Regions from separate parts of the Lysinibacillus sp. FSL W8-0992 genome, predicted to be linked through region 3. Evidence: riboswitches for the same ligand, from Rfam matches in the RefSeq annotation. Region 3 holds a riboswitch; each other region holds the start of a gene.
What was found. A riboswitch is a leader RNA that binds a small molecule or an ion and turns the genes downstream of it on or off. The one in region 3 is predicted to bind cobalamin.
Positions count from the first base shown of each region.

Region 1: linked by a shared signal. The riboswitch ahead of metE (5-methyltetrahydropteroyltriglutamate--homocysteine S-methyltransferase) and the one ahead of NSQ74_RS15205 (hypothetical protein) in region 3 are both predicted to bind cobalamin.
Region 2: linked by a shared signal. The riboswitch ahead of NSQ74_RS19355 (S-layer homology domain-containing protein) and the one ahead of NSQ74_RS15205 (hypothetical protein) in region 3 are both predicted to bind cobalamin.

Region 1 is NZ_JBBOZQ010000001.1:3,223,967-3,234,981, reverse strand. It holds gene NSQ74_RS16285 (hypothetical protein) at 1-231, shown strand, start outside; gene NSQ74_RS16280 (YheC/YheD family protein) at 346-2,604, shown strand; gene NSQ74_RS16275 (ATP-grasp domain-containing protein) at 2,796-4,001, opposite strand; gene NSQ74_RS16270 (Mur ligase family protein) at 4,153-5,550, shown strand; gene NSQ74_RS16265 (UDP-N-acetylmuramoyl-tripeptide--D-alanyl-D-alanine ligase) at 5,764-7,149, shown strand; gene NSQ74_RS16260 (C40 family peptidase) at 7,345-8,277, opposite strand; gene NSQ74_RS16255 (VOC family protein) at 8,719-9,081, opposite strand; cobalamin riboswitch at 9,292-9,470, shown strand; gene metE (5-methyltetrahydropteroyltriglutamate--homocysteine S-methyltransferase) at 9,656-11,015, shown strand, end outside.
Region 2 is NZ_JBBOZQ010000001.1:3,846,379-3,857,393, reverse strand. It holds gene NSQ74_RS19370 (AraC family transcriptional regulator) at 1-398, shown strand, start outside; gene NSQ74_RS19365 (phospholipase A2 family protein) at 546-809, opposite strand; gene NSQ74_RS19360 (DUF418 domain-containing protein) at 1,170-2,213, shown strand; cobalamin riboswitch at 2,427-2,623, shown strand; gene NSQ74_RS19355 (S-layer homology domain-containing protein) at 2,791-8,673, shown strand; gene NSQ74_RS19350 (S-layer homology domain-containing protein) at 8,742-10,280, shown strand; gene NSQ74_RS19345 (DUF4430 domain-containing protein) at 10,282-11,015, shown strand, end outside.
Region 3 is NZ_JBBOZQ010000001.1:2,998,688-3,009,702, forward strand. It holds gene NSQ74_RS15150 (urease subunit beta) at 1-86, shown strand, start outside; gene ureC (urease subunit alpha) at 83-1,798, shown strand; gene NSQ74_RS15160 (urease accessory protein UreE) at 1,867-2,313, shown strand; gene NSQ74_RS15165 (urease accessory protein UreF) at 2,255-2,995, shown strand; gene ureG (urease accessory protein UreG) at 3,013-3,642, shown strand; gene NSQ74_RS15175 (urease accessory protein UreD) at 3,635-4,441, shown strand; gene NSQ74_RS15180 (ABC transporter substrate-binding protein) at 4,471-6,057, shown strand; gene NSQ74_RS15185 (ABC transporter permease) at 6,047-7,015, shown strand; gene NSQ74_RS15190 (ABC transporter permease) at 7,012-7,824, shown strand; gene NSQ74_RS15195 (ABC transporter ATP-binding protein) at 7,817-8,566, shown strand; gene NSQ74_RS15200 (ABC transporter ATP-binding protein) at 8,579-9,304, shown strand; cobalamin riboswitch at 9,485-9,668, shown strand; gene NSQ74_RS15205 (hypothetical protein) at 9,930-10,703, shown strand; gene NSQ74_RS15210 (hypothetical protein) at 10,752-11,000, opposite strand.

The sequences.
Region 1 (11,015 bases), 230 kb from region 3:
GAAACAGAGTATTTCCGTATAGAAGAAATTGATAAAGAGCGTTGTCGAGGAACTATTTCACTGTTACGAGCTTATGATTATGAAGGCAATGAAACGAACTCAATTGCTGATGTTGTACGACTAGAACGAACAACTACAGAAAAGTCTATTGAGTTAGGCAGTATTTCAGCTATACAGCTATTAAATCCTGATTTATTAAAAAAGAAATTCATCATTGAGCCTAAGTGGTAAGAAACGTTCTATGGTAAAACTACTAAAATAATTGAAAAACTAGAGCATCTGTCCATATGCAAGCTGCGTAATCTGAATTTAATAGAAAGAATCTATAGAAAGGAAGATTAACGCATGACAATTATAGGGATGTTGCATCATCGTCTAGATCCTAAAACTGTTCTCAAGTCATATGCATATGCAGCAGTTGCAAAAGCAGAAGGGGTAGAATTTTTTTACTTTACACCTAGAAAGGTAAACTTTGACAACCGTACTATCGATGGGAAGGTATTAGAAGATGGGCAATGGCATGAAAGAGTGATGCCCTTTCCAGATGTCATTTATAATGCTGGAAGTCCAGAAAAATTATCGGTGTCAAAAGATATTATAGAGAGATTGAAAAAGGAAATACCGTTTACTACACATTCTATAGGGAATAAATGGAATGTTATGGAGCGGTTAAAAGAAGCCAAAGAATTTGATAAATATATTATTCCTACAGAAATAGTAAAAAACATCGATGTATTTCATAGCTATATTGCCCATCATAAAAAAATAGTATTTAAACCGATTGATGGTCGGAAAGGTAAAGGAATTTACTTCATTATAAAAATAGGGGATACATTCGAGGTAAGGCAAAATAGCGATAACCGTATGTATTCAAAACCCCAGTTAAACGCATTAGTAAATGAACTACTTGCTACGGGAACATTTATTATGCAGCCTTATATTCAATCGAAAATGAAATCGGGTCAAGTATATGACTTTCGTCTTCATGTGCAAAAAAATGGTGAGGGAAAATGGGTTGTGACGACTGTTTATCCACGAATAGCGCCACATGGCTCAATTATTCCTAATATAAATAACGGGGGATATACAAATTATTTAGATCCATTTTTGGAGCAGGAATTTCAGGAAGAAGCTTTTAATATACGACGAATGTTAGAGCATTTTTCATTATCTTTGGCACGCCATTTAGATGACATTCAGATGACGAAGTTTGGAGAAGTCATTGATGAAATTGGAATCGATGTTGGGCTAGATTCACAGCAAAGAATTTGGGTTTATGAAGTAAACTGGCGTCCAGGCTGTCCACCAGCATTTTATTTAGAATTAGATGTCGTGATCCATTCAATTCGCTATGCAAAATACTTAGCAGAAAACCACCAACATGTAAAAAAAGCGAAGGTCAAACAAAAACCAAAACTTGTAGATGCTAAACCAAAACCAGTAGAGCAAAAGCCTAAGGTTGTAGAGCCTCAGCCTCAGCCTCAGCCGGTAGAGCCAAAGCCAAATTATGTAGAAGCAAAGACCGACAAACCGATTATTGCAATTACTGGAAGTGCAGGAAAGACAACATCGAAGGCATTTTTAGGATCTATATTATCTAAAAAATGGAATGTATTCGAATCTAAAGATTATTGGAATACGACTGAGCATACTAAAAAACATGCTGAAGAAATTAATGAATCCCACCAAGCCGTCGTTCTTGAATACGGAATGGCCTATCCAGGGATTATTACGAATCACTGTAGCATTATTCAACCGAATATTAGTATCGTTACGAATATCGGTCTTGCCCATGTTGGTAACTTCGATGGTGATGTGAGACTAGTGGCGAAAGCGAAATCAGAATTGATTCAAGGTATGGACCAACAAGGGTTACTTATTTTAAATAAAGATGATGATAACTCGAAATATTTATTGACTGATCAATTTAAAGGGAAAATACTGACAACTGGAGTGAAGACGGAAGCAGACTATCGAGCTTACGATATTCAATATAAAGAAAATGGCATGTCCTTTAAAATGAAACTCCAAGGGCAGGAAATCCAATTATTTATTCCAATATTAGGAGAACATCATGTATATAATGCGCTAAATGCAATCGCGGTTGCGGATTATTTAGGGTTTACGCCACAGGAAATAAAAGCCGGTTTACATTTCAAAAAACCTCCAAGAAGATTGACGGTTTATAACTGTCGTGAAAATATAACGGTTATAGATGACACTGTGCATTCCCATCCTCAAGGTGTAAGGGCTGCTCTTGAAGTACTGACAAATGTCGGTAAGAAAAGGCGGATTGCAATTATTGGTCAGATGCGAGAACTAGGAGATTTAAGAGAAGAAGAATATCGTAAATTAGGTGAATATATTGCTGACCAAAGTATTGATCTTTTAATTACTTATGGGTTCAGGACCGAAGAAATTGGTGCAGCAGCAAAGGCTAAAGGAATGAAACAAGAGAACATATATCATTACACGAACAAAGATCAATTGCATGCCTTGCTGGAGGAACTGATTAAGCCTGATGACACGATTTTAGTGAAGGGTGCAAGTAAAACTAATATGTTTGAAACGGTTAAATTTTTAGATAAAACATTTAAAGCATAAATAACATAACCCGAGCAGTTGCCAAATTGATAGGTCAACTACTCGGGTTGTTTATGTTTGTGCTGTATTTAAAATGATATGTACTAATTGAATGTCGTACTTGGATGTGTAATTTTAGAGCGGATGTAGCAGGACGAAGCTACATCCGCAAAACTGATTCATTTGTAATCCTTACAAGTGTATTGAAAAATTTATAAGGCTTTTATTAGAAATTTGATTTCCTTAGCGGCTGTTATGGCATTATTTTTAGCTTGAGCTAACGATTTGCCCTCAGCAATAACGTAGGCATAGCGATGCCCCATCGATAATGGCGGGGTTAAAATTGTTCCTTTTCTAGGTTTTACATAGACATCTACAACACCTGTTGATTTTGATGCCCTTGTTCTTCCAATTACTCTTTCTAACACACCTTTACTTTCTACAATCACATATTTTGTGAAAATGTACTTATTATGGCGTGGGTTTACATTAGGTTGTTCACCTAAAAATAACTTAAGTGTTTCTTCCACATAACTAAATCCGAATGCAGCATGTAGCATGTTATTCATAGCGCCCCCTGAAATTCTAGGGTTTATTTCAATGAGCTTCCAACCGTTCTCAGTTAAGCGAAGTTCTAAATGCAATGTTCCATTTTCAATATCAAATACATCAACGATCGAATGGAGCACCTCTTCAATTCCTTTTTGAATATGCGGAGGCACTTCTGCCAGTACACCATAGCCAGTAATAATAAATCGCTTTCCTTGTGTGATTTCTTGTTCAATAATGCCAATCGTATGAACTTGGCTCTTATAAACAAGAGCTTCAACTAAATATTGAGGGCCATCAATATATTCTTCAATCATGATGGTTTCCCCGGGATTTTTGTTTTGGAGAAATGTAAGGTGTGTATCGAGTTGGTCTTTATTTGTCGCGAACAGTACGTCTTTAGAACCTGTTGATTTAGGTGATTTAACGATAAGTGGAAATACCATATTATTTGTAAATGATTCATGTGGTTTTTTTAGAACAAACTTAGGGGAATAAGGTTGATCCTTTAAAATATTCCTAGTTTTTTCTTTATCCTCCATCATTTCAATAGCAGATGATGACGTATAGTTTTGACAAAATTCATCACATAAAATAGAGGCAATATGAACAAAGGGGTCTACAAAACTAACAATTGATTTTATCTCTAATCCGGCATCAAACAAATTGTGAATTTCTTCTATCATATCTTCTATATTAGAGGTGTCGATAAGAACCATTTTATGAATGTCTGGGTAGGCTTTTCTCTGTTCTAATTGTTTTGTATTGTTTGTGAAGAGTACCGTAAAGTAACCCAACTTTTCTGCTGCTTTTATCGCTTCACGACTAGATCCAGATTTGTTTGTACCTATAAATATAATTGCCTTCAGTATAATCACTCCTTCAGTTGGCACTTGGATTATTAATATACATTTTATATATATGCTGTGAAATAGTTTTCTTCTAGTTATGTATCATGTTTACATCCAAGCAACTTTTGTGTCCATTCATATAATAGAAATGAAAGGAGTGTGAATTGATATGAAGCCTCTATCGGTGAAGAATTTAACAGCGATTACTGCAGGTAAATTATTGCAAGGGTCGGATGAGGTGCTGATCCAGTATGGCGCATATCGACTAAAACAAGTTAAAAAACCGTATACTGCACTTTTTACAAACAAACGCATTATCAACTGGAAAAGTCTAGAGTCACTATCCCCACTAGTACTTGTAACAGATCGTTTGTATAGTCAGCATGAAATTCCTCAAAAAGTAATCATCATTCAAGTAGAGAATGCAGATGAGGCCTACTGGAAGTTTGTACATTATTATCGTAGTCAATTTGAAATCCCTGTTATTGCAATTACCGGTACCTCTGGAAAAACAACAACGAAGGAGATGATTAAGCATATTCTTTCTGCCGAAAAAGAAGTTGCTGCAACTACTTTAAGCAGTAATTCTAGAACAGCTTCTTTGCAATATTTACTTAGCATCGATGATGAAACAGAAGTTGCAGTTTTTGAAACAGCGGTTGGATCACCTGGGGATGTAAGGAACGCAGGGAAGTATTTCAAGCCGACTATCGGCATTATTACCAATATTGGAGCCCACCATTTAAACTATTGTAAAACGTTAGATGGTTATATACAGGCAAAAGGTGAAATGGCTGAAATTGTGAATCCAGCAGGGTCATTAATTCTCAATGCGGAAGATGCGAATATAAAAAAAATCGATTTGTCGAAATTCAAGGGAGATATTATTAAAATCGGGCAGCATGCATCATGTGATTTTAAAGCAAGCCACATTCGGTATGTTGAAAATGGCATGCAGTTTACAATGCATCACAATATGAAAAAATATGACGTTTTCGTCCCTGGATTTGGAGAGCATCAAGTATATAATGCATTAGCCGCAATTGCTGCTATTAATGAATTAAATGTACCGATTTCGCTAGCAATTAAACAATTAGCGTCATTCAAGAAAATGAAAAAGCAGCTACAACTTTTTGAAAGCATTAATAATTCACTGTTAATAGACGATACTTGGAGTTTAACAACGACTTCATTAGAAGCAGCTTTAAAAGTCTTAAATTCAATAGGAGATGGCAGGAAAAAGATAGCCGTTATTGGAACGATTACCGATTTAGGATCGTGGGGTTATGTCATCCATGAGCAAGCAGGAGAGTTAATCAATCGTATTGGTGTAGATGTGCTTATTACAATAGGAGAGCACGCCCGTATTATGGCTGATCATGCAGTGAAACTAGGATTTAGTGACCCTGTTTATACTTTTAAAAATAGTACACTCGTCTATAAGTTATTACATGAAATAGTAGATGAAAATACAATTGTCCTGATAAAGGGAGATATGTATAGTAAACAAATTTCCGATTTGGCAGCAGATTTAAAAATAAAAAAATCATTTAGAGATACAAGGTAATGATGGATGCAATGGCAACAGGATAAATACTGTGTCACATGAGATCATTTAATAATATTGTATAGTAATCTACTAGAAAGGAGCGCTCTGAATAAAAGATAAAGTAAATCAACAAATAATAGTCGTTGCTAGAAATAGTGAAGGATACGCTCCTTTACCCAAACTTCTAGCTATCAATTTTCATACTATAATGAGAGGGGGGACGGAGTTAACGTGCAAAATATAAGTGTGACTGTGATTAGAAAGTTACTACAAGGGGTTTTAGTAAGCGGTTCTGAGCACTGGTTTGTCAAACATGCTATTTATTATAACCGCCATGATTTGACACAGAAAAATACACTAATGTTCATTAATAAAAGTGAGTCAATTAATTGGAAGGAAATCGACCATAAGGGGCCATCCCTCGTCATTTCAGATAAACCTTTAAGTGAACTTAAAAACGCATTCGAGAATACAACCGTTATTCAAGTAAAAAGTACTTTGCAGGCATACTGGAAGTTTATTGAATACTATAGAGGCCTTTTTGATATACCAGTTGTCGCATTAACCGGAACATGTGGAAAAACAACAACAAAAGAAATGATTAAACATATTGCAAGTAAAGATTGGAATGTGCAGGCATCAGTTAGTAGCAAAAATGAGCCTCGCCAATCTTTACCGTATTTAACGGGCATCGATAAAACAACGAAAGCAGCTGTATTTGAGCTAGGTCTGGGGAATACAGGTAACATTAAACATCAATGTATGATCTACAAACCGACAATTGGAATTATTACCAATATTGGTGTGCATCATTTAGATGGGTGTAAAAATCTTGAGGGCTATATAAAAGCAAAGTCTGAAATTTTAGAAGGGTTGTCGGAGGATGGCACGTTAATCATCAATGGTGATGATGAAAATACAAAAAAAGTACCTTTGCATAAGTTTAAAGGGAAAATTATTACTATTGGCGTTCAGCAACATGCAGATTACAAAGCTTCTAACATTGAATTTACGAACAACGGCATGAAATTTATCCTGCAAGTATCTAATGAAAAGTATACTATCTTTGTACCTGGTTACGGAGAACATCAAGTGTATAATGCGCTAGCGGCTATCGCAGCTATAAAGGAGATGGGAGTGTCTATCCAAACTGCAATCTCGCGTTTAAAAACATTTAAACCGATGGCAAGGCACCTGGAATTTTCAACTGGTCTCGGTGAAAGTACCATTATAGATGATACATGGACGAATAACCCAACATCGGTTGAAGCTGCTTTAAAGGTTTTAGATACGATAGGAAAAGATAAAAAAATAATCCTTATATTAGGTGATATAAAGCGATTGGGTCTTTTCGAAGAAAAGTATCATCGTGAGATTGGTTCTATGGTGGCACAGAGAGATGTTCAAATGCTTATTACGATTGGAAAAAGAGCTGAAGATATAGCAGCTCAAGCAAAAAAAGATGGAACAACTGCGGAAGTTCATATATTTAAAGATGTCACAGGTGTACTAGAAATACTTAAACCAAAACTTGATAAAGATACTATTGTATTAATAAAGGGCCCTATGTCTAGTCGATCCATGATTGAATTTGCTAATCAATTAAAGGAAAAATAGCCTTTTGTAAGGCCGTACTAGCGACTACTCATAAGTAGTTACTTATGCGAAAGAATCCTTATGTTGTAAGGTTCCGCTTATTATATCAAAAACATAGCATACAAAGCGTGGTAATTACACTGCTTGTATGCTATGTTTTATTATTTTTATAGAGTGAAGATAATACGTCGTGCTGTCAAATAGCAGCTGATTATCTTAAAATACGCGTTTTGCTGTTAAATAATGCTCTTTATAGTAATCAACAAAGAGTACTCTAGTAGTAACACCACTTGAAGTTGGAACGATGATACGCTGATCTCCAGCATAGATACCTACAAGGGAAGGGTTTTTTGACCCTTTTACACTATTAAAGAACACTAAGTCGCCCTTTTTTAAATTGGCACGTGATACCGTAGTTCCTTTAGCCATTTGTTCTTTTAGAGTTGTTGCGCCAAGTTTTACACCGCTCTTACGATAAACATATTCAACGAAACCAGGGGCTGTAAATTGTAAGCTTTGTTCTTTATTTAATGAGCTTATTGTTACTTTATTTTTATAAGTAAATGCATTTTCAACAACTGTATCGCCTTTCGTCGCAGGGTTAGCCGATAGTAATGTTGGTAATACTCTTCGTGCAGATACGTAGTTGTCAGTATAATAAGGCTTACTACTCATATCCGAAATGACGATATTTTGCTTGGAATCAGCCATATGAATAATTTTGTTATTTCCAATGTACATACCTACATGATCGGGGTCTGTGCCCGTTTTTTTACTTTTAAAGAATACTAAGTCGCCTTTTTGCAATTGGCTTTTAGGAACAAATGTCCCTTGCTGGATCATATAATTTTCATTATAAGTCCCAATATCTACTCCATTCTGTTCAAAAATATACATAATAAATGAAGCACAAGAAAACTTGTAAGGATATGTAGACTTGTAAACTGAATTACTATATGTAGCCTTACCAATTAAACTTTTTCCTGTTTGAATAAGTTGTTCAGCCTTTGCTGCGACAGCTTTGTCATTATGTTGTGCATTTGTCGTTGCAGCCTCAACTTTGATTGGTTCAATGGATGCTTGAACGATTCCGAATGAGCTAAATCCAATCGATAATGCTAGTGTAGTTTTTAAAAATTGTTTTTTCATGCTGTTTTTACCTCCTGTAAGCGAGCAGTAAATTCATATCTGTTTGCTTGCTGTTGCAATAATCGTAGCATGAAAAAGTAGGGGTTCTGTGAGGTAAATGTTTCCACAGGGAGCCGCACTTTATGTAAAAACCTTGATATATAAGGCTTTACCGCTTGAATTTACAGTTTCATTACAAATGTTTCAGTTTGATAAATAGTGCATACAAAAAACGCTAGCAACTATGCATTGTTACTCATAGAAACAATGCTAGGCAATGTGCTAATAGAGAAATAAAATAAGGGTAAAGAATGATATAAAAATAACTTTATGAGTCGAAGAGTACTTATAAAAGCACGTAGGTATAGGAATTTTTTTCGATGGCAGAGAATTTAAACAAAGAGGTTCAACACTTTAAACTGTAAATAAAAAAGCTGCCATTGAAGGCTGCTTTTTGAAAATTTAAATCGGCTGAATAATTTCTACTCGATTACCAAAAGGGTCTCTAAATTCAAAGCGCTCATAATTAGGAATTGGAACAGAATCAAGGATTTCGATATGATGCTCTGTTAATACTTTTTTCCAATATGCTACATCCTCTACTTGATAGGCAATATGCGCTTTCGTTGTTAGTCGATCAAAGCCGTCTTCTGTGCCAACATGTACTTCGTGATGACCAACTTGTAGCCAAAATCCACCACGCCCTTTAAGAGATTGTGGTTTCTCTATTTCTTTGAGCCCTAACACATGGCAATAAAAAACTTTCCCTTGCTCCTCGGTACCTTTTGGAATCGTTAATTGTACGTGATGTAATCCGACAATCATAGTAATCCTCCTCACTCATTCTTCATATAACTATATATTTTTACAAATTACTTAAAATACCTTTTCTGATTAGTAGATTGTTTTATTATTATGTCGTCAATTAGTCCATTTGAAAATTACTCAAAGTGTAACTTTGTACAGAAAAACTACTATATCTTCACAAAAGTTATACTTTTCAGAAAAATATATGTTATAGTAGGAAACATAATTGAATATTGTGTAAGAGTTGGTGCCAAATGAAAGTTTGGCTTAAAAGGGAAGTCGGTGTAAATCCGACGCTGTCCCGCAACTGTAAATCGGAGCAAATCACATATGCCACTTGGGAACTGGGAAGGCTGTGAGGCGTGTTGATGAGAAGCCAGGAGACCTGCCAATGTCTAGTACACACCAAATAACCTACGTGGAAATAGGTGGTGAGATGTGACCGAATCGGCACTGTGCGACTAACGAATATATACGATAATTAATATATTATCGTATCGCCTCGTCATAGCTAATTTAGATAGACAATAACTACCATTTTCCTAAAAAGGAAGATGGTTTTTTTTATTTTAAACCAGAGGAGAGAAGGAATATGACGTATACAACGACTGTAATAGGCTACCCATACATAGGGGAAGACCGTGAATGGAAAAAGGCATTAGAGGCATTTTGGAGAAATGAACTTACAGAAGAAGATTTCTTACAAAAAATTAAAGAAATTCGTCTTGCACGTATCGACAAGCAGCTTCATAGCGGTATAGATATTGTCACAGTTGGGGATTTCACACTGTATGACAGAATGCTTGATACAGCGATGATGTTTGGCTTAGTGCCAAAGCGTTTCGGCTGGCAAGGTGGAAAGATTGACTTACAAACGTATTACGCGGTAGCACGTGGAAATAAAGAAGCTGTTGCGAGTGAAATGACAAAATGGTTTAATACAAATTATCATTACATTGTCCCTGAATATGAAGGTCAAGCTCTGCAACTAACAGACAATAAAATACTTGCAGATTTCCTTGAGGTTAAAGAAGTATATGGCATTACTGCAAAGCCAACGCTAATTGGGCCATATACATTTTGCAAGCTAACAAAAGGTTACGATAAAGTAACACAAGTTGCGTTTATTTTAGCACTACTACCACTGTATGCGCAGATTATTCAAGAGCTAGTAACAGCCGGTGCTGACTGGATTCAATTAGAGGAGCCTGCATTAGTCACATCATTAGATGAGGCAGAGGTAAAACTTGTGCAAGAAATATATACACAATTAGCAGCCGCTGTACCAGAGGCTAATATTATGTTACAAACCTATTTTGAATCGTTATCAGCTTATAACACACTAATTGAACTCCCTGTACAAGGATTTGGCTTAGATTTTGTTCATGGCTATACGAAAAATATGGAGGCGCTACGTCAATTTGGCTTTCCACATGATAAAGTATTGGCGGTAGGAATTGTTAATGGACGAGATATTTGGAGGGCAAATTTAGCAGAGGTAAGTACAACAGTTAGGGCAATTGAACAGCTGACTAGTGCACAAGAGCTGTGGGTTCAATCGTCATGTAGCTTACAGCATGTGCCAATTTCGACCGCACTTGAAACAAAATTAGAGCCTGTCTTAAAAAATGCGCTTGCATTTGCTGATGAAAAATTAGCAGAAATATCAGAGGTGGCTAAGTATTTAAAAGAAAAAAATCATACGTCCAATCATACTATCTCTGAGAGCATGAAGGCAATTGAAGCATTAAAAAAACACCCCGTACGAAATAATCAGGCTGTTCAACAAGAAATACAAACGGTGTCGACAGAGGATTTTGAACGTCAAAATGATTTTAATGCGCGTCAGATTATACAACAACGTTCACTGCAGCTACCACTATTTCCAACGACTACGATTGGTAGCTTCCCTCAATCTGATGAAGTGAAGCGCACACGTAATGCATGGCGTA
Region 2 (11,015 bases), 850 kb from region 3:
GTATTCCTGTATTTTGGGATGAAGTAAATCGTCAAGGAATGGACGAGCAACTATTTGCATTAAATGATGGACAAATTAAAGGGGTATTGGGTGTTTGTGTACCAGACGAAAACTATAAAGAAAATAATTTAATCGATTATTGGATTGGAACAGATCACGTAGGGGCGGATGTACCGGAAAATTTATTAGCGATGGAAGTGCCAGCATCAAAATGGGTTGTGTTTGAAGTACATGGCCCAATGCCGGATGCGATGCAAAATGCATGGAAGCAAATTTTCTCCGAATGGTTCCCGTCGAATCCATATGAGCCTGCTGGAACACCTGAATTAGAGGTTTATACAGAGGAAGATCCTACAAGCGAAAATCTCTATTCGGAAATTTGGATTCCAATTAAGTAAAAGTGCCCATAAAAGTGCCAGGCACTCAAACAATTTTTAAAAAATTTTGTGAAAAGTGCCGCCCGTAGCGGAAATCAACGGCAATAGACATTTATATTTCTTTAAAGCCAAGAATGAAACTTGTTGTTCATTCTTGGCTTTTGACGTTTAAAAGAAATTATTACGCAAATCAAAAACTTTGAAGAACAGTCTAGCATCTCTGCCCATTTTGCTATTGGTATTCATATGTGCTAATAAACATTGCTGAAATAATTCATCGCAATTTTTTGTTCTACCATATTTTGAATAACAAGCATCATGCTTCTTACAACAAGAGTCAACAGCATTTGTTGGTGAACCAGGTCCTGAACATCCAGGTCCGCAATATTTATAGCCAGGATAACAAAATCTTAATCTTCTATTCCTATTCACCTTGGTCACCTCTTTTCAAAATAGTCTACATACTATAAAATATGTTGTCTTAACTTTTGAAAAGGGATGAAAAACTAAGGAAAACATGAAAAATATTGAGACGAAATTTCACATTTCATTAGCCACTAATGCATTAGACTACGCTTGATAATAATATGAATAAAAGAAGGGTCTTGGAAATTAATCCAGACCTTTTTTTTATTGTTTGACTAAGAAACTGCAATTTTAAATAAATCGTTAAGATAAATGAAATCCTTCAGTTAAGGTTTTTGTAAGCTAATCAACAAACTGCTGTAAGGTTGCCTAGATATAATAGCCAAGGAGCATGAATTGCAGTATTGAAGATAAGGAGTTGAAAGCATGAATCCATCCGTTACACAAAAAGAAAGAATTGTGTCCTTAGATATTATTCGGGGATTAGCGTTATTTGGTATTTTATTTATTAATGTAGGTGCTTATCAAATAGTAGTTGAAGGAGGACCGGTGCCAGCCTATAGTAAATTCAATAGTGTGATTGATACACTAATTGATATATTCATTGAGAAAAAATTCTTTTCCATTTTTTCATTTCTTTTCGGTGTCGGTTTTTATATTTTTGCTTCACGCGCTGAAGCAAGAGGTGATAAGCCTCGATGGCGTTTTGCAAGACGTTTACTAGCATTATTTGTTATTGGGATTGTGCACATATTTTTTTTCTGGGGTTCCATCCTTTCTGCATATGCAGTAATAGGTTTGTTCTTACTACCATTTTATCGAGCGCAGATTGATACAATTCGTAACTGGCTTATTGGCATAATTACTGTTCACATTGTAAGCATACTTGGGCAAATGTTTTTGCCAAACTTAGCTATCCTTTCAACAGTTTTCAATGTACTAGGGAATGATACAATAACTATTTTTATTATGTTTTTAACAGGTTTTCTAGTAGCAAAAGCTGACTGGATAAGAAATGTGAGACAACTTACCAAACAAATAAAGTTGGTCTTATATGTAACAGCTCCAATATTTGTAGCTATATCTAGTTGGATTTGGTTTGCATCTCAAAATGATGATCAAAAGCTTCAATTAGTACTAGGTTTAGGTGTAATCCCGACTACATATTTTTATTTAGCGAGTTTATTCCTGATTCTAGAACACAAAAATGTTGTAAAAATGCTACAGCCAATTGGACGGGTAGGTCAGATGGCATTTACAAATTACTTAGCTCAGAGTTTTATAGGGTTAGCTATTATATCGCTCATGGGACTCGAAGTACTTTCGACTTCCTATATTGTCATCATTGCCATTATGATTTTTGTAATTCAAATCATCTTTAGTATCATTTATTTTAAATTTTTCAAAATTGGGCCATTGGAAAAAGTGTGGAGATGGATGACGTACGGAAGAAAAGTAACGACAAAATAATGATTTCAACGTCAGAGTATTATTGCTCTGGCGTTTTTTATTGATAATACTTTTGTGCTTAAATATAGAATTGCAAATAAGAAGAACATAATATGCGATATCAATGCAAATATAAGCAGATTCAACTTCATTATTTTTAGATAATTATTAATGATTGTTTTTTTTAACTATTTTGAAAAAATGGAAACTATGCTAAACTTAGCATTAAGTGAATAGCGAATGCAGAATAAAGGTGCTCTTTTAAGAGCTTAATAGGGAATTCGGTGCAAATCCGAAGCTGTTTCCGCAACTGTATGTGTAGATGACCCCAGAAAACACCACTGTCAAACGAGGAAAAATGCCTCAAGTAGATGGGAAGGTTCTGATTAGGGTACACAAGCCAGGAGACCTGCCTTTATTTCATCGTATTAAATCTCTTCGGAAGCTAGGAGAATTTACGGCAAATAGATGGACAGGCAAATAGTATTTTGAGCCTTTTTCTGTTTTCCTTGGATGCTCTCTCTTTTATTAGAGAAGCATCTTTTTTATTTTCTAGTTATTGCAAGCGCATTCATCTATAAAAATTGGGGGGAAAGAAATGGACTTTTATAAAAAATGGTTGAATATAGCGATTGTCTTTATCTTATCATTTTCGTTATTATCACCCGTTGCATTCGCTGAGACACAACAAAATGATGCTAGTGAGTTAGAAACAGATTCTAGTATTCAAACTAATGAAGAATCATTAGAGAAAGAAATGACCGAGCAAACGGAAAGCGAACTATCTCCTATTACCAGTAATGATAGTGCGACGATATTTAATAATACTGAACCTAAAGGTTATGTGACGGTTTCCGTAGAGAAGTTTACACTTGGGCAGGGATACATAAAGGAACCTGTTCGTGTTCCTTTTTATGAAGGGGATAATATAGCTAAGGTTATAGTTAACCTGTTAGGAGAAGGCAACTATGACATTACAGGGTCTGTAGAAGAAAGCTTTTACTTATCAGGGGTCTTTGATCCTGATCCTGGAGAAGTGAGCGTCCCAAAATACATTCTTGATGAATCTGGTCCAGTTGATGGAAGAATAGAATCCGACTGGTTAAATCAAATGGACTATACAACTATGTCGGGCTGGATGGTAGCTGTAAATAATAACTTTATTCCTCGAGGTGCTTCTGAATGGTTCCCAGAAGATGGTGATATCATTAGATGGCAGTTTACAGTATGGGGGTATGGAGCAGATTTAGGTGGTGGCTTAGAGGGAAGTAGTTTAATTACTCCAGCGAATAAAGACGAGTTAACAGCGAAAATTGCCGAAATTAATAGCTCGCCAACTAAAAACGAAATTTTAGCAAATGAACAAGTAAAGTCTTCTTATGACGCCGCCTACGTGCAGCTTAAAAATATGGAGAGTAGTCAAACAAATGTGGATGCAGCACTTACCCATTTAAATGCTGCTTTAAATGGAGAAGGGGAAGAAATCGTTAAAGCTGATAAAACAGCTTTGCAAACAGCGGTTCAACAAGCTGAACAAACAAAAGCTTCTGTGAAAGTAAGTTTAGATGGAAAAGATGTAGCTCCTACTGATTACTGGGTTACTCAAGCTGAAATAGATGCATATACAAATGAAATTATAGACGCACAGGAACTAATCGCAGATGAAAATGCCAGTCAAGAAGAAATAGATGCAAAAGTTTTAGCACTAAATCAAGCCACAAATGCATTTAGTAAAAAACCTGGTTTACAAACGGATATTACTAGCACAGTGAAAATTACTGTGGCACATAAAGCTGTGATGTTAAAGCTTTATGATACGAATGAGCAAGAAATAAACATAGGCTCTGGTGTTGAAGGGACATACAATGTTTATACAGCAACTATACCAGTAGGAAGTTATCGCTACGAAGGATTTGATAGCAATCATAACAGTGTTGGCGGTGGTCAGCTAACAGTAAAAGCAGAATCAAATCAAGAATTTCAATTCCGCCAGCTTAATTTTAAAGCTAGTAATACAAGTTGGAATGTTAATAGCGATTACACTGTAAAAGTTGGGCAAGAAATACCGAACGATACGTCATTAAAACTAGGTAAAGTAACAACACAAGGACAGACTCCAGTACTAGCTCTAGTAGGGGAAAAAATCTACTATACGTTTGAGCCAGATGCAAAGCATACACAATATGTTCCAGTTAGTAATAGCACTACAGTAACACTTTCGGCCACAGCTCAAACAATTAGTGCAGCTATTCCGTTTTCTGGGGATATTAAGTTTACAGTCCCTGAAGATGCTGAATTATTTGTAGGAAAAAAAATTAAACACTTTATTGCATTTGAAGAAGTCCTGCCTGAAGGGGTAGCTACGATTAACCCGGATGGTACAAAAACATTTTCTTTCAAGTTAACAAACAATGGTGATTATAACTACCGAGTTAGCCAAGCAGGAAAACTTACAAATGTAGGTACATTTAAAGCAAATGCTCAAAATGCAACATTGGCAATTACAAAACAACAGCTCTCAATTCAATCGCCAACAGCAATTTTAAATAAAGGAACATATCTTGAAGGTAATATTTATTTAAATATTAATGAGCAAAATCATTTGAAGTTAAACCAAGGAGAAAGCTTCAATTTACTAACATTACGAAGCTGGCAAGCATTAATAGAAGGAATTAACAACTATTTCTTTGAGCCTGATTTCCATTATGAAATCATAACAGGCGATGATGTAATTCAAATTGATCCTGGTAAGCCAGGAAGTTATTCGACAGTCAAAGCATTGAAAAATGGTACAGCTGTTGTAAAAGTGACGTATGACGCATTGAAGGTTAATGGTTCCGGATACATTAGTGATGCGAATGATGCATTTAGTGCTATTTGGCCAGAAAATGTCGGTCTCTTTGTTGTGACTGTTGGTCAAGGTGAAACAGGTATTTCTACAGGTATAGAAAGTAACAAAGAACGTAATCAAAAAATTAATGAAGGTAAAAAAGGTGGGGACCTTCTAAACTTACAAAATGGTGTTTTTGATGCTGATATTGATAGTGTTTACTATGTTCAAGGCGAACAAGGAGCATATTATACTTTTACTCCGACTTCTGGAAGCTCAGTAAGCGTTTTGCGTCCGGAAATTAATCATAGTATAGGAACAGCATCCTATGGAAATGGTGAATTTTCAACAGAAAGTGTTCAATCTAGTGGAAATGGCTCTTTCACAGTTTTATTAACTGAAGGACGTAATATAGTTAAGGTTGAAAAAGATGGAAAAGCTGAGTATCACGTGATGACAGCACGTCCACTTGATGTAACAATTGAAAACTTAACAGCAGCAAATGAAAAAATAGTACCTGGAGATAAAGTTAAAGTTACTTTAAAAGGCTTGTCTTTCCCTGCGAATAAACTTTCTGGTATTTATAACTTCCAAGGTCAGCTGAGATTTTTCGCTGGTCCTGAAAATACTCTTGTTTCGGGCGATGCAAGACAATACAATATGGCAACGCAGGCAAACAGTGTTACATTTACAATTCCACAAGAACATAAGGGTGAATACAAGTTACGAGATGGGCATATTCGTCTGAGCTTTTTTGGAAGTCCAATAGGTGAACACCACAATATTAATCCAATAACTGGAGCGAGTCCTAACCTTAATGCATCAGCTCGAGAAGGCTACTACAGCATCTTCCCAGAAATTTCGATTATTTCAGATGAAAAAGTAGTCATTGATAAATCAGTATTACAAAGTGCAATTGAGAAAGCAGAACAAAACAAGGGTTCTGTAAAAATAAGTACTGATGGAAAAAATATAGACCCTGCTGATTTTTGGGTTACTCAAGCTGTACAAGATGCCTATACAAATATAATTTTATCTGCCCAACAATTAATAGCAGATAATACAGCGGAACAAGATATTATTGATGCGAAAGTTTTAGCACTAAATCAGGCCACAACGATATTTAATGAAGCGAAAAAAGTTGGAACAAAAACTAATGCTGATACAACAACTTTGAAGGCTTATAAAACTGTTGGTCAATACATGGTAGATAAACTACCTAACCCTAAATTCGATAATGAGTGGTGGATAATTTCATTAGCTCGCGGAGGCTATGAAGTACCGAAAGAATATTACGAAACGTATTATAAAAATGTCGTTGACCATGTTGTTGCAAAAAATGGCGTACTCGATAAACGGAAATATACAGAATACTCACGTTTAATTATTGCCCTTACTGCAATTGGTAAAGATCCAACAAATGTCGGTGGTTATAACTTAGTTGAAAAACTATCTGATTTTGACCAAGTAATTTGGCAAGGTGTAAATGGTGCGTATTTTGGGTTAATTGCTCTTAACACATGGAACTTTGAGCTACCAAAAACAGCTACAACAACTCCTGAAATGCTGATGGAGCACATTTTAAGCAAGCAATTAGCTGATGGCGGCTGGGCTTTATCAGGAACAAAGTCTGATCCAGATATGACAGCTATGGCTATACAAGCACTAGCTCCATACTATAACAACAATTCAAAAGTTAAGATAGCTGTTAATAATGCATTAGATACGTTGGCTGCTATGCAATTAGAGAATGGTGGCTATAAATCATGGGGTATGGAAAATGTTGAAAGCGCTGCTCAGGTTGTTACTGCACTTGCGAGCATAGGCATTGATGCGAATAAAGATCCTCGCTTTAATAAAGTAATTGCTAATATTATGACTTATTACAGTCCAGAAGACGGTGGCTTTAAACACGATTTAAACGAAAAGCAAGCAAACGGAATGGCTACCGAGCAGGTTGGCTATACATTAGCAGCCTATCATCGTCTGCTAAACGGGCAAACAGCACTTTATGATACGTCCGATACGAAGTCTAATAATCCATCTAACCCAGGAGAAGGTGGGAACCCATCTAACCCAGGAGATGGAGGAAACCCTTCAAACCCGGGAGAAGGTGGAAATCCATCTAACCCAGGGGGAAGTATCCCAAGTGGTTATGCAACATTTTTAATTAGAATTTCTTCTTCCGAGATTCCATTAAGAACAACTACTGTTCAACTAAATACCGGAGATACAGTATTCGATGCATTAAAACGTGTGACAACTGAAAATGGTATCGATTTAAGCTATCGAGAAACACAATATGGCACATATATCGATGGTATTGCGGGCCTTTATGAATTCGACCGCGGTCCTTTAAGTGGTTGGATGTATCGTGTAAATGGTCAATTCCCTTCTTATTCTGCAGGACTCTATAAATTATCACCTGGGGATTCTGTGGAATGGCTATACACACTTGATTTAGGTAAGGATATCGGTGGATATGTTGATGGTATCGAAAGTGGAGGTAAAGGTGAAGGTGAAGAAAATAAAGAATGTAAAGAGAAAGAAACAGATAAATGTAAAGAAGAAGTAAAATGTAAGGCCGATGATAAACAATGTACTGAAGAAACAGAAAAAGATAATAAAGACGATGATGCAGTGTCTGAAGAACCAAATAAAGATAGTTCATTAGCTGAAATTACTATTGAAGATGGTAGTAACAAAGCAATTATTAAATCTGAAAATATTCAAGATTATATTAAAAAGAACATTCAAAAGATAGTTATTCAAAGCAAACAGAATTTCAAGATAGAAGTCCCTACTTCAATTTTTAATAGCATTAAACTTGCTGAAAACGAGGAGTTAACAGTCGAAGTAACAAAGGATACTAAAGATAAAAAATTCTCTGTTTCATTCGGTATTGAGTCTACAAACGGTAAAACAAAGCCTATTACTTTAGGAAAAGAATATTTGAAAGTTACACTATTGGATAGCGAAATCAAATCAAATACAGTCGTTTTACAGCTTGTTGATGGGGAATATAAACCTGTTCCACATAAAATAGTGAATGGTGAAATTGTTTTGTTCACAAAAATAAGCGGTACATTCGTTATAACTGAAAATACAGTAACATTTAAGGACATTGCACAGTTAGCAAACAAAGAAGAAATTGAATTTTTAGTGAGTCGTCACGTAATCCAAGGAACTACACCAGAGACGTTTGAGCCAAATAAACCAATTACGCGTGCCCAATTTGCAGTATTAATTAGCCGTGCCCTTGGTTTACAAACTATAGGTGAAAATCCATTTAATGATACAAAAGGCAAATGGTATGAGGCAGATATTCAAGCCCTATATGAGGCAGGTATTACAAAAGGATCAACTGCTTCAACATTTAAGCCTGATGCGCCAATAACACGTCAGCAAGCAGCTGCATTTATGGCACGCATTCTAGAATATTTAAATACTGATGTGAAAACCGCAGGAGAGATTAATTACAATGATGCTAGTCGTATTAGCGCTGAATACTTACCTTATATTAAGCTATTAAATAGCCTTGATATTATGACAGGTAAGCTGGATGGTTCATTTGACCCTAGCTCGCCAATTACACGTGGACAAACAGCGAAAATTTTAAAACGGACGTTAAATATCTCAGGCATTATGTAAATTTCTTCACTAACCCAAATGCATTTTGTATTTGGGTTAGTACCCTTTTATCGATGGAGGTTACTCTAATGAAAAGAATATCTAAGTTTATAATGGTACTTGTTTTGTTGCTTACTATGGCGGCACCAGTCTCCGCACAGCAAGTATCAACAATGGATAGTTATAAAATAACTGGTCAGTTTTTAGTTAACAAAGCACCTAATCCTTCTTTTGGTGATGAGTGGTTTGTTATTGCGCTTGCAAGGGGAGAATACAATGTTCCAAAAGGCTATTTTGAAAAATATTATGAAAACGTCGAGAAGCATGTAAAAACTGTAAAAGGAGAATTACACAACCGTAAATATACGGAGTACTCACGTTTAATTATTGCACTCACTGCCATTGGAAAAGACCCTACTAATGTAGGTGGCTACAATTTAGTGGAAAAATTAAGCGACTTTGATAAAGTTGTATGGCAAGGTCCGAATGGGGCTTTTTTTGCACTAATCGCTTTAGATACATGGAGCTTTGAGCTTTCCAAAACAGCAACAACTACACGAGAAAAACTTATCCAGCATATTTTATCAAAGCAATTGCCTGACGGCGGTTGGGATTTATCTGGTGTGAAAGCAGATCCTGATATGACAGCTATGGCTATTCAAGCGCTCTCCACTTATAAAGACAGATCAGATGTTAAGGTTTCTATTAATAAAGCACTTGATACTTTAAAAAACTTGCAAGGAGCTAATGGAAGTTACCAAAGCTGGGGAACTACAAATTTAGAAAGTGTTGCCCAAGTAATTACAGCACTTGCTAGCTTAAATATTGATCCGAACAAAGACCAACGCTTTAATAAGTTATTTACAAGCTTTTTTACTTTTTACAATGCCCAAGATGGTGGATTTAAACATGTATTAACTGAATCAGTAGCCAATGGTATGGCAACTGAGCAGGCCTCTTATACATTGGCAGCATATAACCGTCTGCTTTTAAGCAAAACAAAGCTATATGATACATCTGATAAAAAGCCAAGTAATACGTCAACACCAGGCAAGCCAAGCCAACCTACAGCTCCTCCGACTAAGGTGAGTTTTAAGGATATTCAATCGCATTGGGCGAAGACTGATATTGAAGCTGCAGTAGACAAGGGCTTATTAAAAGGTTATGAAGACAATACATTCAGACCAGATAACAATTTAACTCGTGTACAGGCAGTATCGATTTTAGTTCGCGCTCTGCATCTAACAAGTTCCGGAAATGCCCCTTTCACGGATATAAACTCGTATAATACTGAAACAAAACAAGAAATTGCTGCTGCTTACGAGGCTAATTTATTAGCGACTACGTCAAATAAATTTCTACCTTCCTCACCAATTACTCGTGAGGAATTAGCAGTAATTCTAGCAAATGCATATACACATAAAACAGGAAATCCGTATGTATCCAATGTAAATGCCCCTTTAAATGATATTGCGAAGTTATCAAAGGAATCGCAACAAGCAATTACATTTTTATATGATTTTGGAGTTGCACAAGGCTCCAATGGTGCGTATAATCCAAAAAACTTTATAACACGCGCCCATGCGTCTAAAATGTATGTCAATTTCTTAAAGGTAGTAGAGGAGTAATATGAAAATAAAATTACCCTTATTACTATTATTAGTACTCACTATTTTTTTAACAGCATGTAATATTCAAACGGTAGAGAAATTTGAGCAAATGCAAGAGCAGGAACGGAGCGTTGAGCCCAAATCTACTACTGAACAACATGAAGCAACAGAAGAAACTCCTTCAGTTGACGAAGAGAAACAAGCTGAAATGAAGTCTGGAATCGATGAGAATTCCAAAAATGAGAAGCAGGACAAACCTCAGCAAGAAGTACAGCAAGAAAACCAAGAAGTAGTGGAACAACCAAAAAAGGAAGCTGAGAAAAAGCAAGAAGTCACAAAAGCTCCAAATACAAAAACTGAACAAAAAGCTACTAATAAAACTGGCGATAAAGAAAAAACAAATACAGTTACGCCACCAAATGAAGTTCAGCAACAGCCAGCTACCCAAAAACGCACTGTAACCATTGCGATTCGCGTTGATACGTTACTAAAGCATTGGGATAAGTTAGATTCGAACCTCCAAAGTGAGAAATATGTACCTAAGAATGGTATTATTTTGAAGCCAACAACATACGAACTTCTTTCAGAGAAGGATACTGTGTGGGATGTATTACAGCGTGCAACAAAGGAGTATAAAATTCAGATGGAATACCAAGGAGCAAACGAAAATATTTATAATAGTGTCTATGTAGAGGGAATTAATCATTTATACGAATTTAGTGCGGGGGAATTAAGTGGTTGGATGTATAAAGT
Region 3 (11,015 bases):
AGCTAACGGAAGGCTCTACTCATCATAAGGATGAAATATTAGATAAGGCAATTGAAGGTGGCTTTAAAGGAGCGGAAGAAAAATGAAGGTAACACATGAAGCTTACGCGAAAATGTTTGGTCCAACAGTAGGAGATAAGGTTCGGCTGGCCGATACAGATTTATGGATTGAAATCGAGAAGGATTATACAACGTACGGGGATGAAGGCGTATTTGGTGGTGGTAAATCATTGCGTGTCTCTATGGGACAAAACGGAAAGAATACGCGAAATGAAGGAGTGCTGGACACCGTAATAACGAACGTCATTATCATTGATTATATGGGTATTGTGAAAGCGGATATCGGTATAAAAGATGGGCGTATTATTGGTATTGGCAAAGCAGGCAATCCGAACAGTATGGACGGCGTCGACCAAGATATGATTATTGGCGTTGGCACAGAGGTTTATGCAGGTGAAGGTCTTATCGCTACGGCTGGGGCTATCGACACGCATATTCATTTCATTAGTCCAGATCAAGTGGAAACAGCATTATTAGCGGGGACAACAACCTTTATTGGTGGAGGTACAGGGCCTGCAGCTGGTTCTAAGGCGACAAGCTTAACTGCTGGTGAATGGCATCTACATCGCATGCTACAAGCTGTAGAAGGTTTTCCAATAAACGTTGGATTACTTGGCAAAGGTAGTGCATCTGATCCTGAACCAATTATTGAGCAAGTTCGTGCTGGGGCAATTGGTATGAAAATACATGAGGACTGGGGTGCAACACCCGCAGCACTTGATCAAAGTTTAACAGTTGCTGATGAGTATGATATTCAGGTGGCGTTACATTCAGATACATTAAATGAAGCTGGGTTCGTAGAAGATACGATTAATGCTATTGATGGTCGTGTAATTCACATTTTCCATACGGAAGGTGCAGGTGGTGGACATGCACCAGACCAATTAGTAATGGCATCATTACCTAATATATTGCCAGCATCTACTAATCCAACAAAACCGTTTACAACGAATACGATTGATGAGCATTTAGATATGTTAATGGTCTGTCATCATTTGAAGCATGATGTACCAGAAGACGTGGCGTTTGCCGATTCTCGAATTCGTCCAGAAACGATTGCTGCAGAAGATATTATGCAAGATTTAGGGATTTTAAGTATTATGTCATCCGATTCACAAGCGATGGGTCGTGTTGGTGAAGTGACAATACGAACGTTCCAAACGGCAGACAAAATGAAGAAACAGCGTGGTGCTTTACCGCAAGATGAAGGGAAAGATCACGATAATTACCGCGTCAAGCGCTATATGGCTAAGCTCAATATTAACCCAGCAATAGCACATGGAATTAGCCATGAAGTAGGCTCACTAGAAGAAGGCAAGCTAGCGGACATCGTACTTTGGGATCCAGCGTTCTTTGGCGTCAAAGCGGAAGTTGTTATAAAAAGTGGTATTGCAGTTTACGGTATTACTGGTGATCCAAACGCATCAATTCCTACACCGCAGCCTATGAAAGGACGTCGGACGTTTGGCTTTTATGGACAAGGCCCTCAAAATTGTGGCATGACATTTTTACCAAACATTGCAGTAGAGGAAGGGTTACCGGAAAAATTAGGTTTAAAACGTATGATAGGGACAGTGAAAAATTGCCGAAATATTAGTAAGGCTGATATGAAGCTTAATAGTGCTACACCGAAAATTGATGTTAATCCTGAAACATACGAAGTGAAAATTGATGGTGAATTAGCTACATGTGAGCCAGTTGATGTTTTGCCAATGGCACAACGATATTTCTTATTTTAAGAAAAAATAGAGAGTGTGTAACAGTAACAGAGGTACAGTCAAAAAATCGATAAAGAGGTGCAACATAGATGTTAATTGAAAAAATTATCGGCAATATTGCGAATGAAGAAGAACATTCACATAAAACAACAGAGTGGATAGAGCTTGAGTGGGAAGAATTAAGCAAACGTATCCTTCGAACAGAGACAGATAAAGGCACGGATATTGCTTTACGTTTAGAAGGAGACGAGCCATTACAATATGGTGACTTATTATTTGAGGATGATAGCCGTCGCATTGCGATTCGTACAAAACTCGAACCAGTTATCGTCATTTCACCGAAAGATATGTATGAGATGGGGAAATCTGCATTTGAATTAGGCAATCGCCATACACCTTGCTTAATTGAACATAATGAAATTATCGTACGAGCTGATCATACGATTAACCCATTATTAGATGAAATAGGAGTGAACTATGAAACGACAGAACGACGTTTTAAACAACCATTCAAATACCGCGGACACGCTCACTGATTTTTCGTTATTGCGCCTATTACAAATCCATGATTCTGCATTTCCAATAGGCTCTTATACGCATTCATATGGGATGGAAACGTATATTCAGGAAGATGTTATTCGCACAAAGGAACAATTAATAGATTATTGTAAATCGTATTTATTTTATAATTTAGTGAATGGTGACGCCTTAATTATTCAGGATGCGTTCCATGCAGCAAAAGTAAGAGATTGTGCTCGCCTTACAGAGTTAGACGAACTTTGCGGGGCTATCAAGCTAGCAAAAGAATCGAGAGATGCTAGTCTCAATGTTGGCAAGCAATTTATCCGAACAGTGGCACCTTTGATGGACAGCCCTTTATTAATGCAATGGCAAGAAAAGATAGCCAAAGAAGAAGTGCAAGGCCATTACGCAGTACTTTATGCGATTTATAGTGAAGCACTTGGTGTAGATGTCTATCATGCAGTGATGACTTATATGTATGCATCCATTAGCGGATTAGTACAAAATGCTGTTCGCGCTGTGCCGTTCGGTCAAAATACAGGTGTACAAGCATTAAATAAACTTCTTGTCTTTATAGAGGAAGCTTCGGAAAAGGTCATGACCTTAACGATAGATGACCTCTCTAATAATGCTTTAGGTATTGAACTAGCATCGATGAAACATGAATTTTTATTTTCAAGATTATTTATTTCATAGAAAGAGAGTGGATATAAATGACGCCAATTCGAATTGGTATAGGAGGCCCAGTTGGTTCTGGGAAAACATCTTTAGTAGATCAATTAACACGTGCAATGCATGAAAAATACAATGTGGCAGTAATCACAAATGATATTTATACAAGAGAGGATGCCCAGTATTTAATTACAAATGGTGTTCTAGAAGAGAATCGTATTATCGGAGTAGAAACAGGTGGATGCCCGCATACAGCTATTCGTGAGGATGCATCGATGAACTTCTCTGCCATTGATGACTTAAACAAACGCTTTGAAGATTTAGATATTATTTTCATTGAAAGTGGTGGGGATAATTTATCGGCTACATTTAGCCCAGAACTTGTTCATGGCTATATTTACGTAATTGATGTGGCTGAAGGACAGGATATACCTCGTAAAGGTGGACCTGCATTAACACGTTCGGATCTACTGCTAATCAACAAAACGTCACTGGCACCGCATGTTGGTGTAGACCTAGAGATCATGGACCAGGATGTGAAAAAAATGCGTGCTGGACGTCCATATATTTTTGCAGACGTTCGTTCACAAACAAATGTCGACAAGGTTGTTGAATGGATTCAGCATCACATGTTACTTGAAGGCGCCGAAGCAGCTGACGTGAATGCTTAATCAAGGAAAAGTAAATCATTATGGCAAATTAGAGATGGCATTTGAGCCAAGAAGGGGCTATACACGACTTGTTCATGTATACCAGCAGCCGCCATTGAAGGCAAGCCGTGAATTGTATGCTGACAATAAGCCAACTGCCACAGTTTTTATCATGGAATCATCTGGTGGCATGGTAGCTGGTGATCGAAATGAAATCTCTGTAAAGCTTGCACCAGATAGTCAAGTAAAATTAAAACAACAATCCGCTCTAAAAATTTATCCTTCTCACAATGGTGAACGATGCACACAGGAAATTACGGTGGAAATTGCAGAAGGGGCAAGATTAGAATGGCTACCTGAGGTGACCATTCCTTTTGAACGAGCGAGATTTCAAGTGGATACAACGATTCGCATGGCAAAAAGCTCTACATTAATATGGGGTGAAATTATTGCACCAGGTCGAGAAATGCGAGGAGAAATCTTTGACTATCAATCCTTCCAATCCAAATACAAAATATTTGTTGAGGAAGCTCTAATTGCATTTGATTCATTCCATTTTAAACCTCAGGAAATGAACCTATCTACGATTGGTCTGTTAGAGAGGGCATATTATATCGGTTCGTTATGGATTGTATCTCCACAAGTTGAGAATCTCAATATTCGAGAATTACAGGAAATGATCCAACGGGAGAGTTCCATTCAGGCAAGTGTTACAAAACTAACAGATCATGCAATCCATTGTAGATGGCTTTCAAAAGAGCAGCGAACACTCCACAAAGAAATCAATCGCATGTTTGAACATGTGGCAACAATACTTTAAATTTCTGTGGTGATGAAGGAGATAGAGAATTGAAAAAGTTTTCAGTATTTATTTTATTATTCATACTTAGTCTTGCTGGCTGTAGTAATGAGTCTAGTCAAGGCGAGGAAAAACAGCCATCCGCTGCTTCCTCTTCAAAAGCAAATGAGCTTATTTATGCATCTGAATCCGAATTTGCAGGGTTAAATCCAATTTTAGAGGAAACGAATTTAGATGCATTACTTTTTAGAGGTCTTATGCGTTTTGATGAACATAATGTACCAGTATATGATATTGCCAAAAGCGTTGACATATCGGATGACCTGTTAACTTATACGATCATGATTCGTGATGATGTGACATTTCATGATGGGCAAGTGTTAACAGTAGATGATGTAATGTTTACTATTAACAGTATTCTTGATGATGCGAATGGGTCTTATTTAAAGTCAGATTTTATCCATGTTAAAGCGATGCAAAAAGTAAATGACACAACGATGACAATCGAATTGGATGAACCATTTACGCCGATGTTAGATAAGTTAACAGTGCCAATTTTGCCGAAGCATGTCTTTGAAGGTCAAGAGATGAGAACGGCTACGTTTAACCAAGAACCTATTGGAGCTGGACCTTATATGGTAGAGCAATGGGATAAAGGGACAAGCTTAACGCTTAAAGCATATCCATCTTTCTTCGGAACAAAAGCATCCATTGAAAAAGTCATTTTTAAATTTATTCCGGATAGTAATGTTCGTGCATTACAACTAAAATCGGGTGAGGTAGATATTGCCTTACTTGATCCGAATCAGGTTGAAGAACTTTCAAAAGTAGAGCAGTTAAAAATGTATGAAGTTGAATCAGCAGATTATCGTGGCGTGTTATTTAATATGAAGTATCCACTTTGGAAGGATGTCAATGTTCGAAAAGCGATAAGCTACGGTACAGATCGAGCTGGCATCGTCAAAGGTATTTTACATGGTTATGGTACAGAAGCGTATTCTCCGCTACAAAAGCATGCCTATGTAAACGAAAATATTGAACATTATACTTTTGATGTTGAAAAAGCAAATGAATTATTAGAAAAATCAGGCTGGATATTAGCAGATGATGGATTCCGCTATAAGGACGGTAACAAGCTCGCCTTTACTATTACTGCACCGATTACAGATACAGTTCGTGTCAATATGGCCAATTATGTCGCGCAAGGCTATAAAGAAATAGGAGCAGATGTAGAAGTAGCAGCACTTGATTGGAGCAATATCGTTATTGAAGATACACAAGCGTTTATGGTTGGTTGGGGAAGTCCATATGATGCCGACCACCATACGTACAGTTTATTCTATTCTGGCGAATCTAGCGTAACAAGTGCTGGCTACAATTATGGTAGCTATGCAAATGCAAAAGTAGATGCTTTGCTAGAAGAAGGAAGAACAACTGTCGATCCTGAAAAACGCAAGGAAGTCTATAAGGCATTACAAGAGGAGCTAGCAGAAGATCCACCGTTCGCTTATTTTGCCTATGTTGATGCTGTTTATGGCATTAATAAAAATATTAGTGGTGTTAAAGAGCGTATTTTAGGTCATCACGGCGCCGGCTTCTTATGGAATGTCGAGGAGTGGAAATGGAATGATCGCTAAGTGGATCGGGAAGCGAGTGATAATGGGGACAATTGTCCTCATTATCGTGAGCTTCCTCTCTTTTTTCATTATGCATGCTGCACCTGGCAATCCGGCGGCGGCTTATTATGGAGGCAATGCTCAAACATTAACAGTAGCTGAGCAAGAACGAATTGAAAAAGCGTTTGGTTTAGATAGGCCAATTCTTCTTCAATATGGCACTTGGCTAGGTGAAGCGGTAAAAGGGAATTTAGGCTATTCTGCAAAAGAAGGTAGACCAGTAATAACGATTTTATTAGAGCGTTTACCTAACACATTACAGCTGGTGGCACTCACGTTATTCATCGTTATAATTGTCTCTACTTGGCTAGGATTACGGGCAGGAATGAAAGAAGGTTCTTTATTGGATCGAGGATTATCCATCTTTAGTATTGCAAGTTCTGCGATTCCTCCATTTTGGCTAGGTATTGTCTGTATTATAATATTTTCGCTACAGCTTGGTTGGTTTCCTTCTTCAGGTATGAATGATGTGCGTGGCAATGGAGGTTGGCTTGATCGTTTAAACCATATTGTGCTCCCTTTAATCGTTTTAGTAATTTCTCATGTGGGCATATTCGCACGTTTTTTACAGGATAGTGTTAAGGCAGAGAATCGTAGTTATTATGTCCAAGTTGCGCGTGCAAATGGAGTACCAGACCGACAAATAAGAAACCTCATACTACGGAATTCTGTTATTCCGTATATCAATTATATTGGTGTGACGATTCCTTCATTCTTTGGTGGTTCCATAGTAGTAGAAACACTCTTTGGCTGGTCCGGTTTAGGATCACTGCTAGTGAAATCAGTGATGGTAAAGGATTTCCCAGTACTTATGGGAGCCATTCTGATTATTGGTGTTGTGGTGGTCATTTGCTTATTTGTAATCGACGTTTTAATGATTTGCATCAACCCTAGATTGAGAAGAGGGAAAATAGTATGAGTAAACGACGGAAGATGCCACTATTTTGGCTTGCACTTCTTTGCATAATTTTAGGAACAACCATCTTCTCCTCACTGTTGGCACCTTTTGAACCAAATGCAATGGATATGAATCAGATTTATGAAGCACCTAATCTTACACATTTACTCGGTACAGATCAGCTAGGCAGAGATGTTTTATCACGAATACTTGTGGGGGGAAAAGTGACACTTTTCATCGCCATTGTGTCAGTCGTAATTTCTAGCATTGTAGGCATTATTTACGGTGGTATAAGCGGTTTTGTTGGTGGTGCCGTCGATGTAATAATGATGCGCATTTTGGAGGCATTTTTAACGATTCCATCCTTGGTCATTGTGCTTGCCCTGCAAGCAATTATGCAAGGAAGTGTTTGGCGAATGGCCATGATTATCGGATTCACAGGCTGGTTTGTCACAGCTCGAATCGTGCGCTCAGAGTTTATTCGTTTAAAGGAAATGGAATTTGTTCAAATGGCTAAAATGTTCCGTACCCCATTGTGGAAAATATTATTTAGTCATTTATTACGTAATAGTTTGCCAGCCATCTTTGTCGTGACGATATTTAATTTTGCGGGTGCGATTTTTACCGAAGTGTCTTTAAGCTTTTTAGGCATTGGTGTGCCACCAGCCATCCCGTCATGGGGAACGATGCTGTACACAGCGCAAAATGATTTACTCGTTGGTGCTTGGTGGATCGGCCTTTTTCCTGGGTTTATGATTTTTGTGACGATATTATGTGTGCAAGCAATCGGGAGCACTTTCAAACAAGGGGGAGAACGATCACATGTTTAAAATCGACAATTTAACTGTTCGAGTGAACGATAAAAATCTCATCCACAATATCTCGTTAACTGTGCCAAAAGGCCAAATTACAGCAGTTATTGGTGAAAGTGGGAGTGGGAAAAGCACAACCGTATCAGCTATTTTAGGAATGCTCCCGCCACAAGCTGAGACGACAGGGGCAGTGTACTTTAATGGGAAAAATATAATGGCGATGTCAAAAAAAGATAGGTTACTGTTACGGACAAAGCATATCTTTACTATTTTTCAAGATGCTACAAATAGCTTTTCTCCTACCCAAAAAATGAAACAACAATTGTATATGTTTACTGCCTTACGAATGGGCGAGGAGAAAGAGATGTTTCTGCCAAAAATGACCGCTATCTTAAAGGAATTAAATTTGACCGAAGATGTATTAGATTGCTATCCATTTGAGTTGTCAGGGGGTATGCTGCAACGTTGTATGCTTGCCTGTGCATTGTATAATAAGCCAGACATTTTGATAGCTGATGAACCAACTTCTGCACTAGATATGTTGCATCAACAACACTTTATTACATTACTAAAAAATCTACATGCTCAACTGGGAACAACTATTATATTGATTACCCATGATTTAGGGGTTGCAGTTTCACTAGCGGATACGATTGTTGTGATGAAAAATGGAGAGATTGTCGAGAAGGGGCAAGCGACAGAAATTTTTGAGCAACCAAAACATCCGTATACAAAACGGCTTGTCACAAATCATTTTTAGGAGGCGTTTTAGTTGCTTCGGGTAGAAAACGTAAATAAAAGCTATCGAACAGGACAGCAAGTGTTAGCAAATATAAACCTTACTGTAGGAGAAGGCGAAATCGTCGGACTTGTAGGAGAAAGTGGAAGCGGTAAAAGTACTTTAGCCAAAGTCATTATGCAGCTAGAATCACCTGATAAAGGGACCGTAAATTTTCAAAATCAACAAATCACAAGGAACAATCGGAAGTCCTTTTATGAAAAGTGCCAAATTATATTCCAAAATGCTAGTAATGCTTTAAACCCTATGTGGACGGTTAAGGAACTATTAAGGGAGCCATTGCAGCACCAAAAATTCGTGACGGACACCTATTTACAAACGATGCTTGAGAAGGTCAAGTTATCAAACGATGTATTACAATCTCTGCCCTCTGAACTTAGTGGTGGGGAGAAGCAAAGAGTAAATTTATTACGCTCTATTCTAGTTGAACCAAAATTAATAGTATGTGATGAAATTGTTTCTAGCCTAGATCGTCTAATTCAGCGGGAAATTATCGATTTATTAATTACGTTAAATAAAGAAAGAAACATGGCTATTTTATTTATTTCTCATGATTTAAAAGCAGTTTCATATTTAAGTGAACGGATTTATGTAATGAAAGCTGGCGAAATTGTCGATGAACAGTACAAGGAACAAGGTGCATTTAATTTCACCGATAACTATGCTCAAAAGCTATTTCAAGCGATGGAAAGTGAATAATATTTGAAAATAATTAGCTTTGATCTGGATGGAAAAATATCTTTTTTACGAATGTACTCAAAACTATATTAATCTGTATGTCCAAATAGATACCTTGTACTGTTCATTGACATTGAAATTCCATTACTTTACAATGTGATTTAATAGTATACTAGTGATACTATACATTTTATTACAACTGAATAGCGTGTAGTAATAGGTGTAAATTGCGTGCAATTTACTGAAAAGGGAAGTCGGTGCAAGTCCGACACTGTCCCGCAACTGTAAATGTGAGCGTCTTTTCAAATACCACTGTCAAATGATGGGAAGGTGAAAAGAAGCAATGACCATAAGTCAGGAGACCTGCCTGTTACAAGTACACACCAATAACCTACGAGGAATAGGAGGTGGCATGTTGACAAAACAGAATGTTCTGTTCGTCACAGTACGTCAAACGATAAAAACCAAAGGATATAAAGGGATACGGCATCGAGCCAAATCTCTCCCATTGGTGCAATGTTTGATGTTGCTGGATGAATGATAATGATTAGCCGGATGACGGATTTCCTCTTATTTAGCAGGAAATCCGTCTTTTTATGTGATCTAAACATTTGTTTTGAAAATATGTACGAAAAGAGGTGCACGTATGACGAAAATTCATGTTTGTACAACACAGGAAAAGCAATATGGAGATATGAAGATTTGTAAACTGCCGCGCATTGAAGTTGCCAAGCAGCCAAAAACGAGAATGGTCATTGAAGCACTTGTTGATCAGTTTTTAGCAACAGGACTTATTCGGAACGAACGTTTATTTAATCAAATTTTCTATAACAAAGGCATCATTTGGATTCAAAATGAGGTATATGAAGGGTGCCTTTTTGCTAAAGCAAGTGTAGCGGATGAGCTGAAAACAAAAAAGAATGCCTTTATGATGTACATGCCAACAAATCCAATCGTATATGAGGTAAATGGTGAGCCGTATCATTTAATAACACGTATTGATTCGATTCGAGCTAAACCAAATTTAGATAGGCTTGATTTAGAGCCAAAGCCCATCTTAAGTGCTGCAAGAGTCAATGATTTACTATGCTCGATGGTTATGCGTTTCTATCACACCTATTTAGAAGAGTTGTCGTTAGTCGTTCATGCAAATCAAGATAGTAATAAAATAGTACACTTAATAAAGTATGTAGAGTACGAATACGCTCAATTTCTTCAAAGTGTGAAAGAATTAAATGACTATCATTTAAATTGGCATCCAAGAGGCAATGGTCATCAATTATTGCTCCAATTAATTGAGCAATTACAAATTTTAAAGAGTAAACCAGGTTCGGTTCTTGTTGATTTTTCGAATAGTAATGGTTACGTAATTGTGGAATCAGCGAATAACTTTGTTGCGAAAGCGAAAAAAGCTTTATAGGATTAATATAAAAGGCATCGAGATGTTCTCGATGCCTTTTGTCATTTTTTATGGATAATTTTTGAAATCGCTATAAAAACTGGCTGAATCGCCGATAAAAGTCGCTGAATCGCCGATAAAACCTTTAAAATCGCCGATAAAAGTCGCTGAATCGCCAATAAAACCATTCAAATCGCCGATAAAAGTCGCTAAATCGCCGATAAAACCATTCAAATCGCCAATAAAAGTCGCTGAATCGCCGATAAAACCATTCAAATCGCCGATAAAAGTCGCTGAATCGCCGATAAAACCATTCAAATCGCCAATAAAACT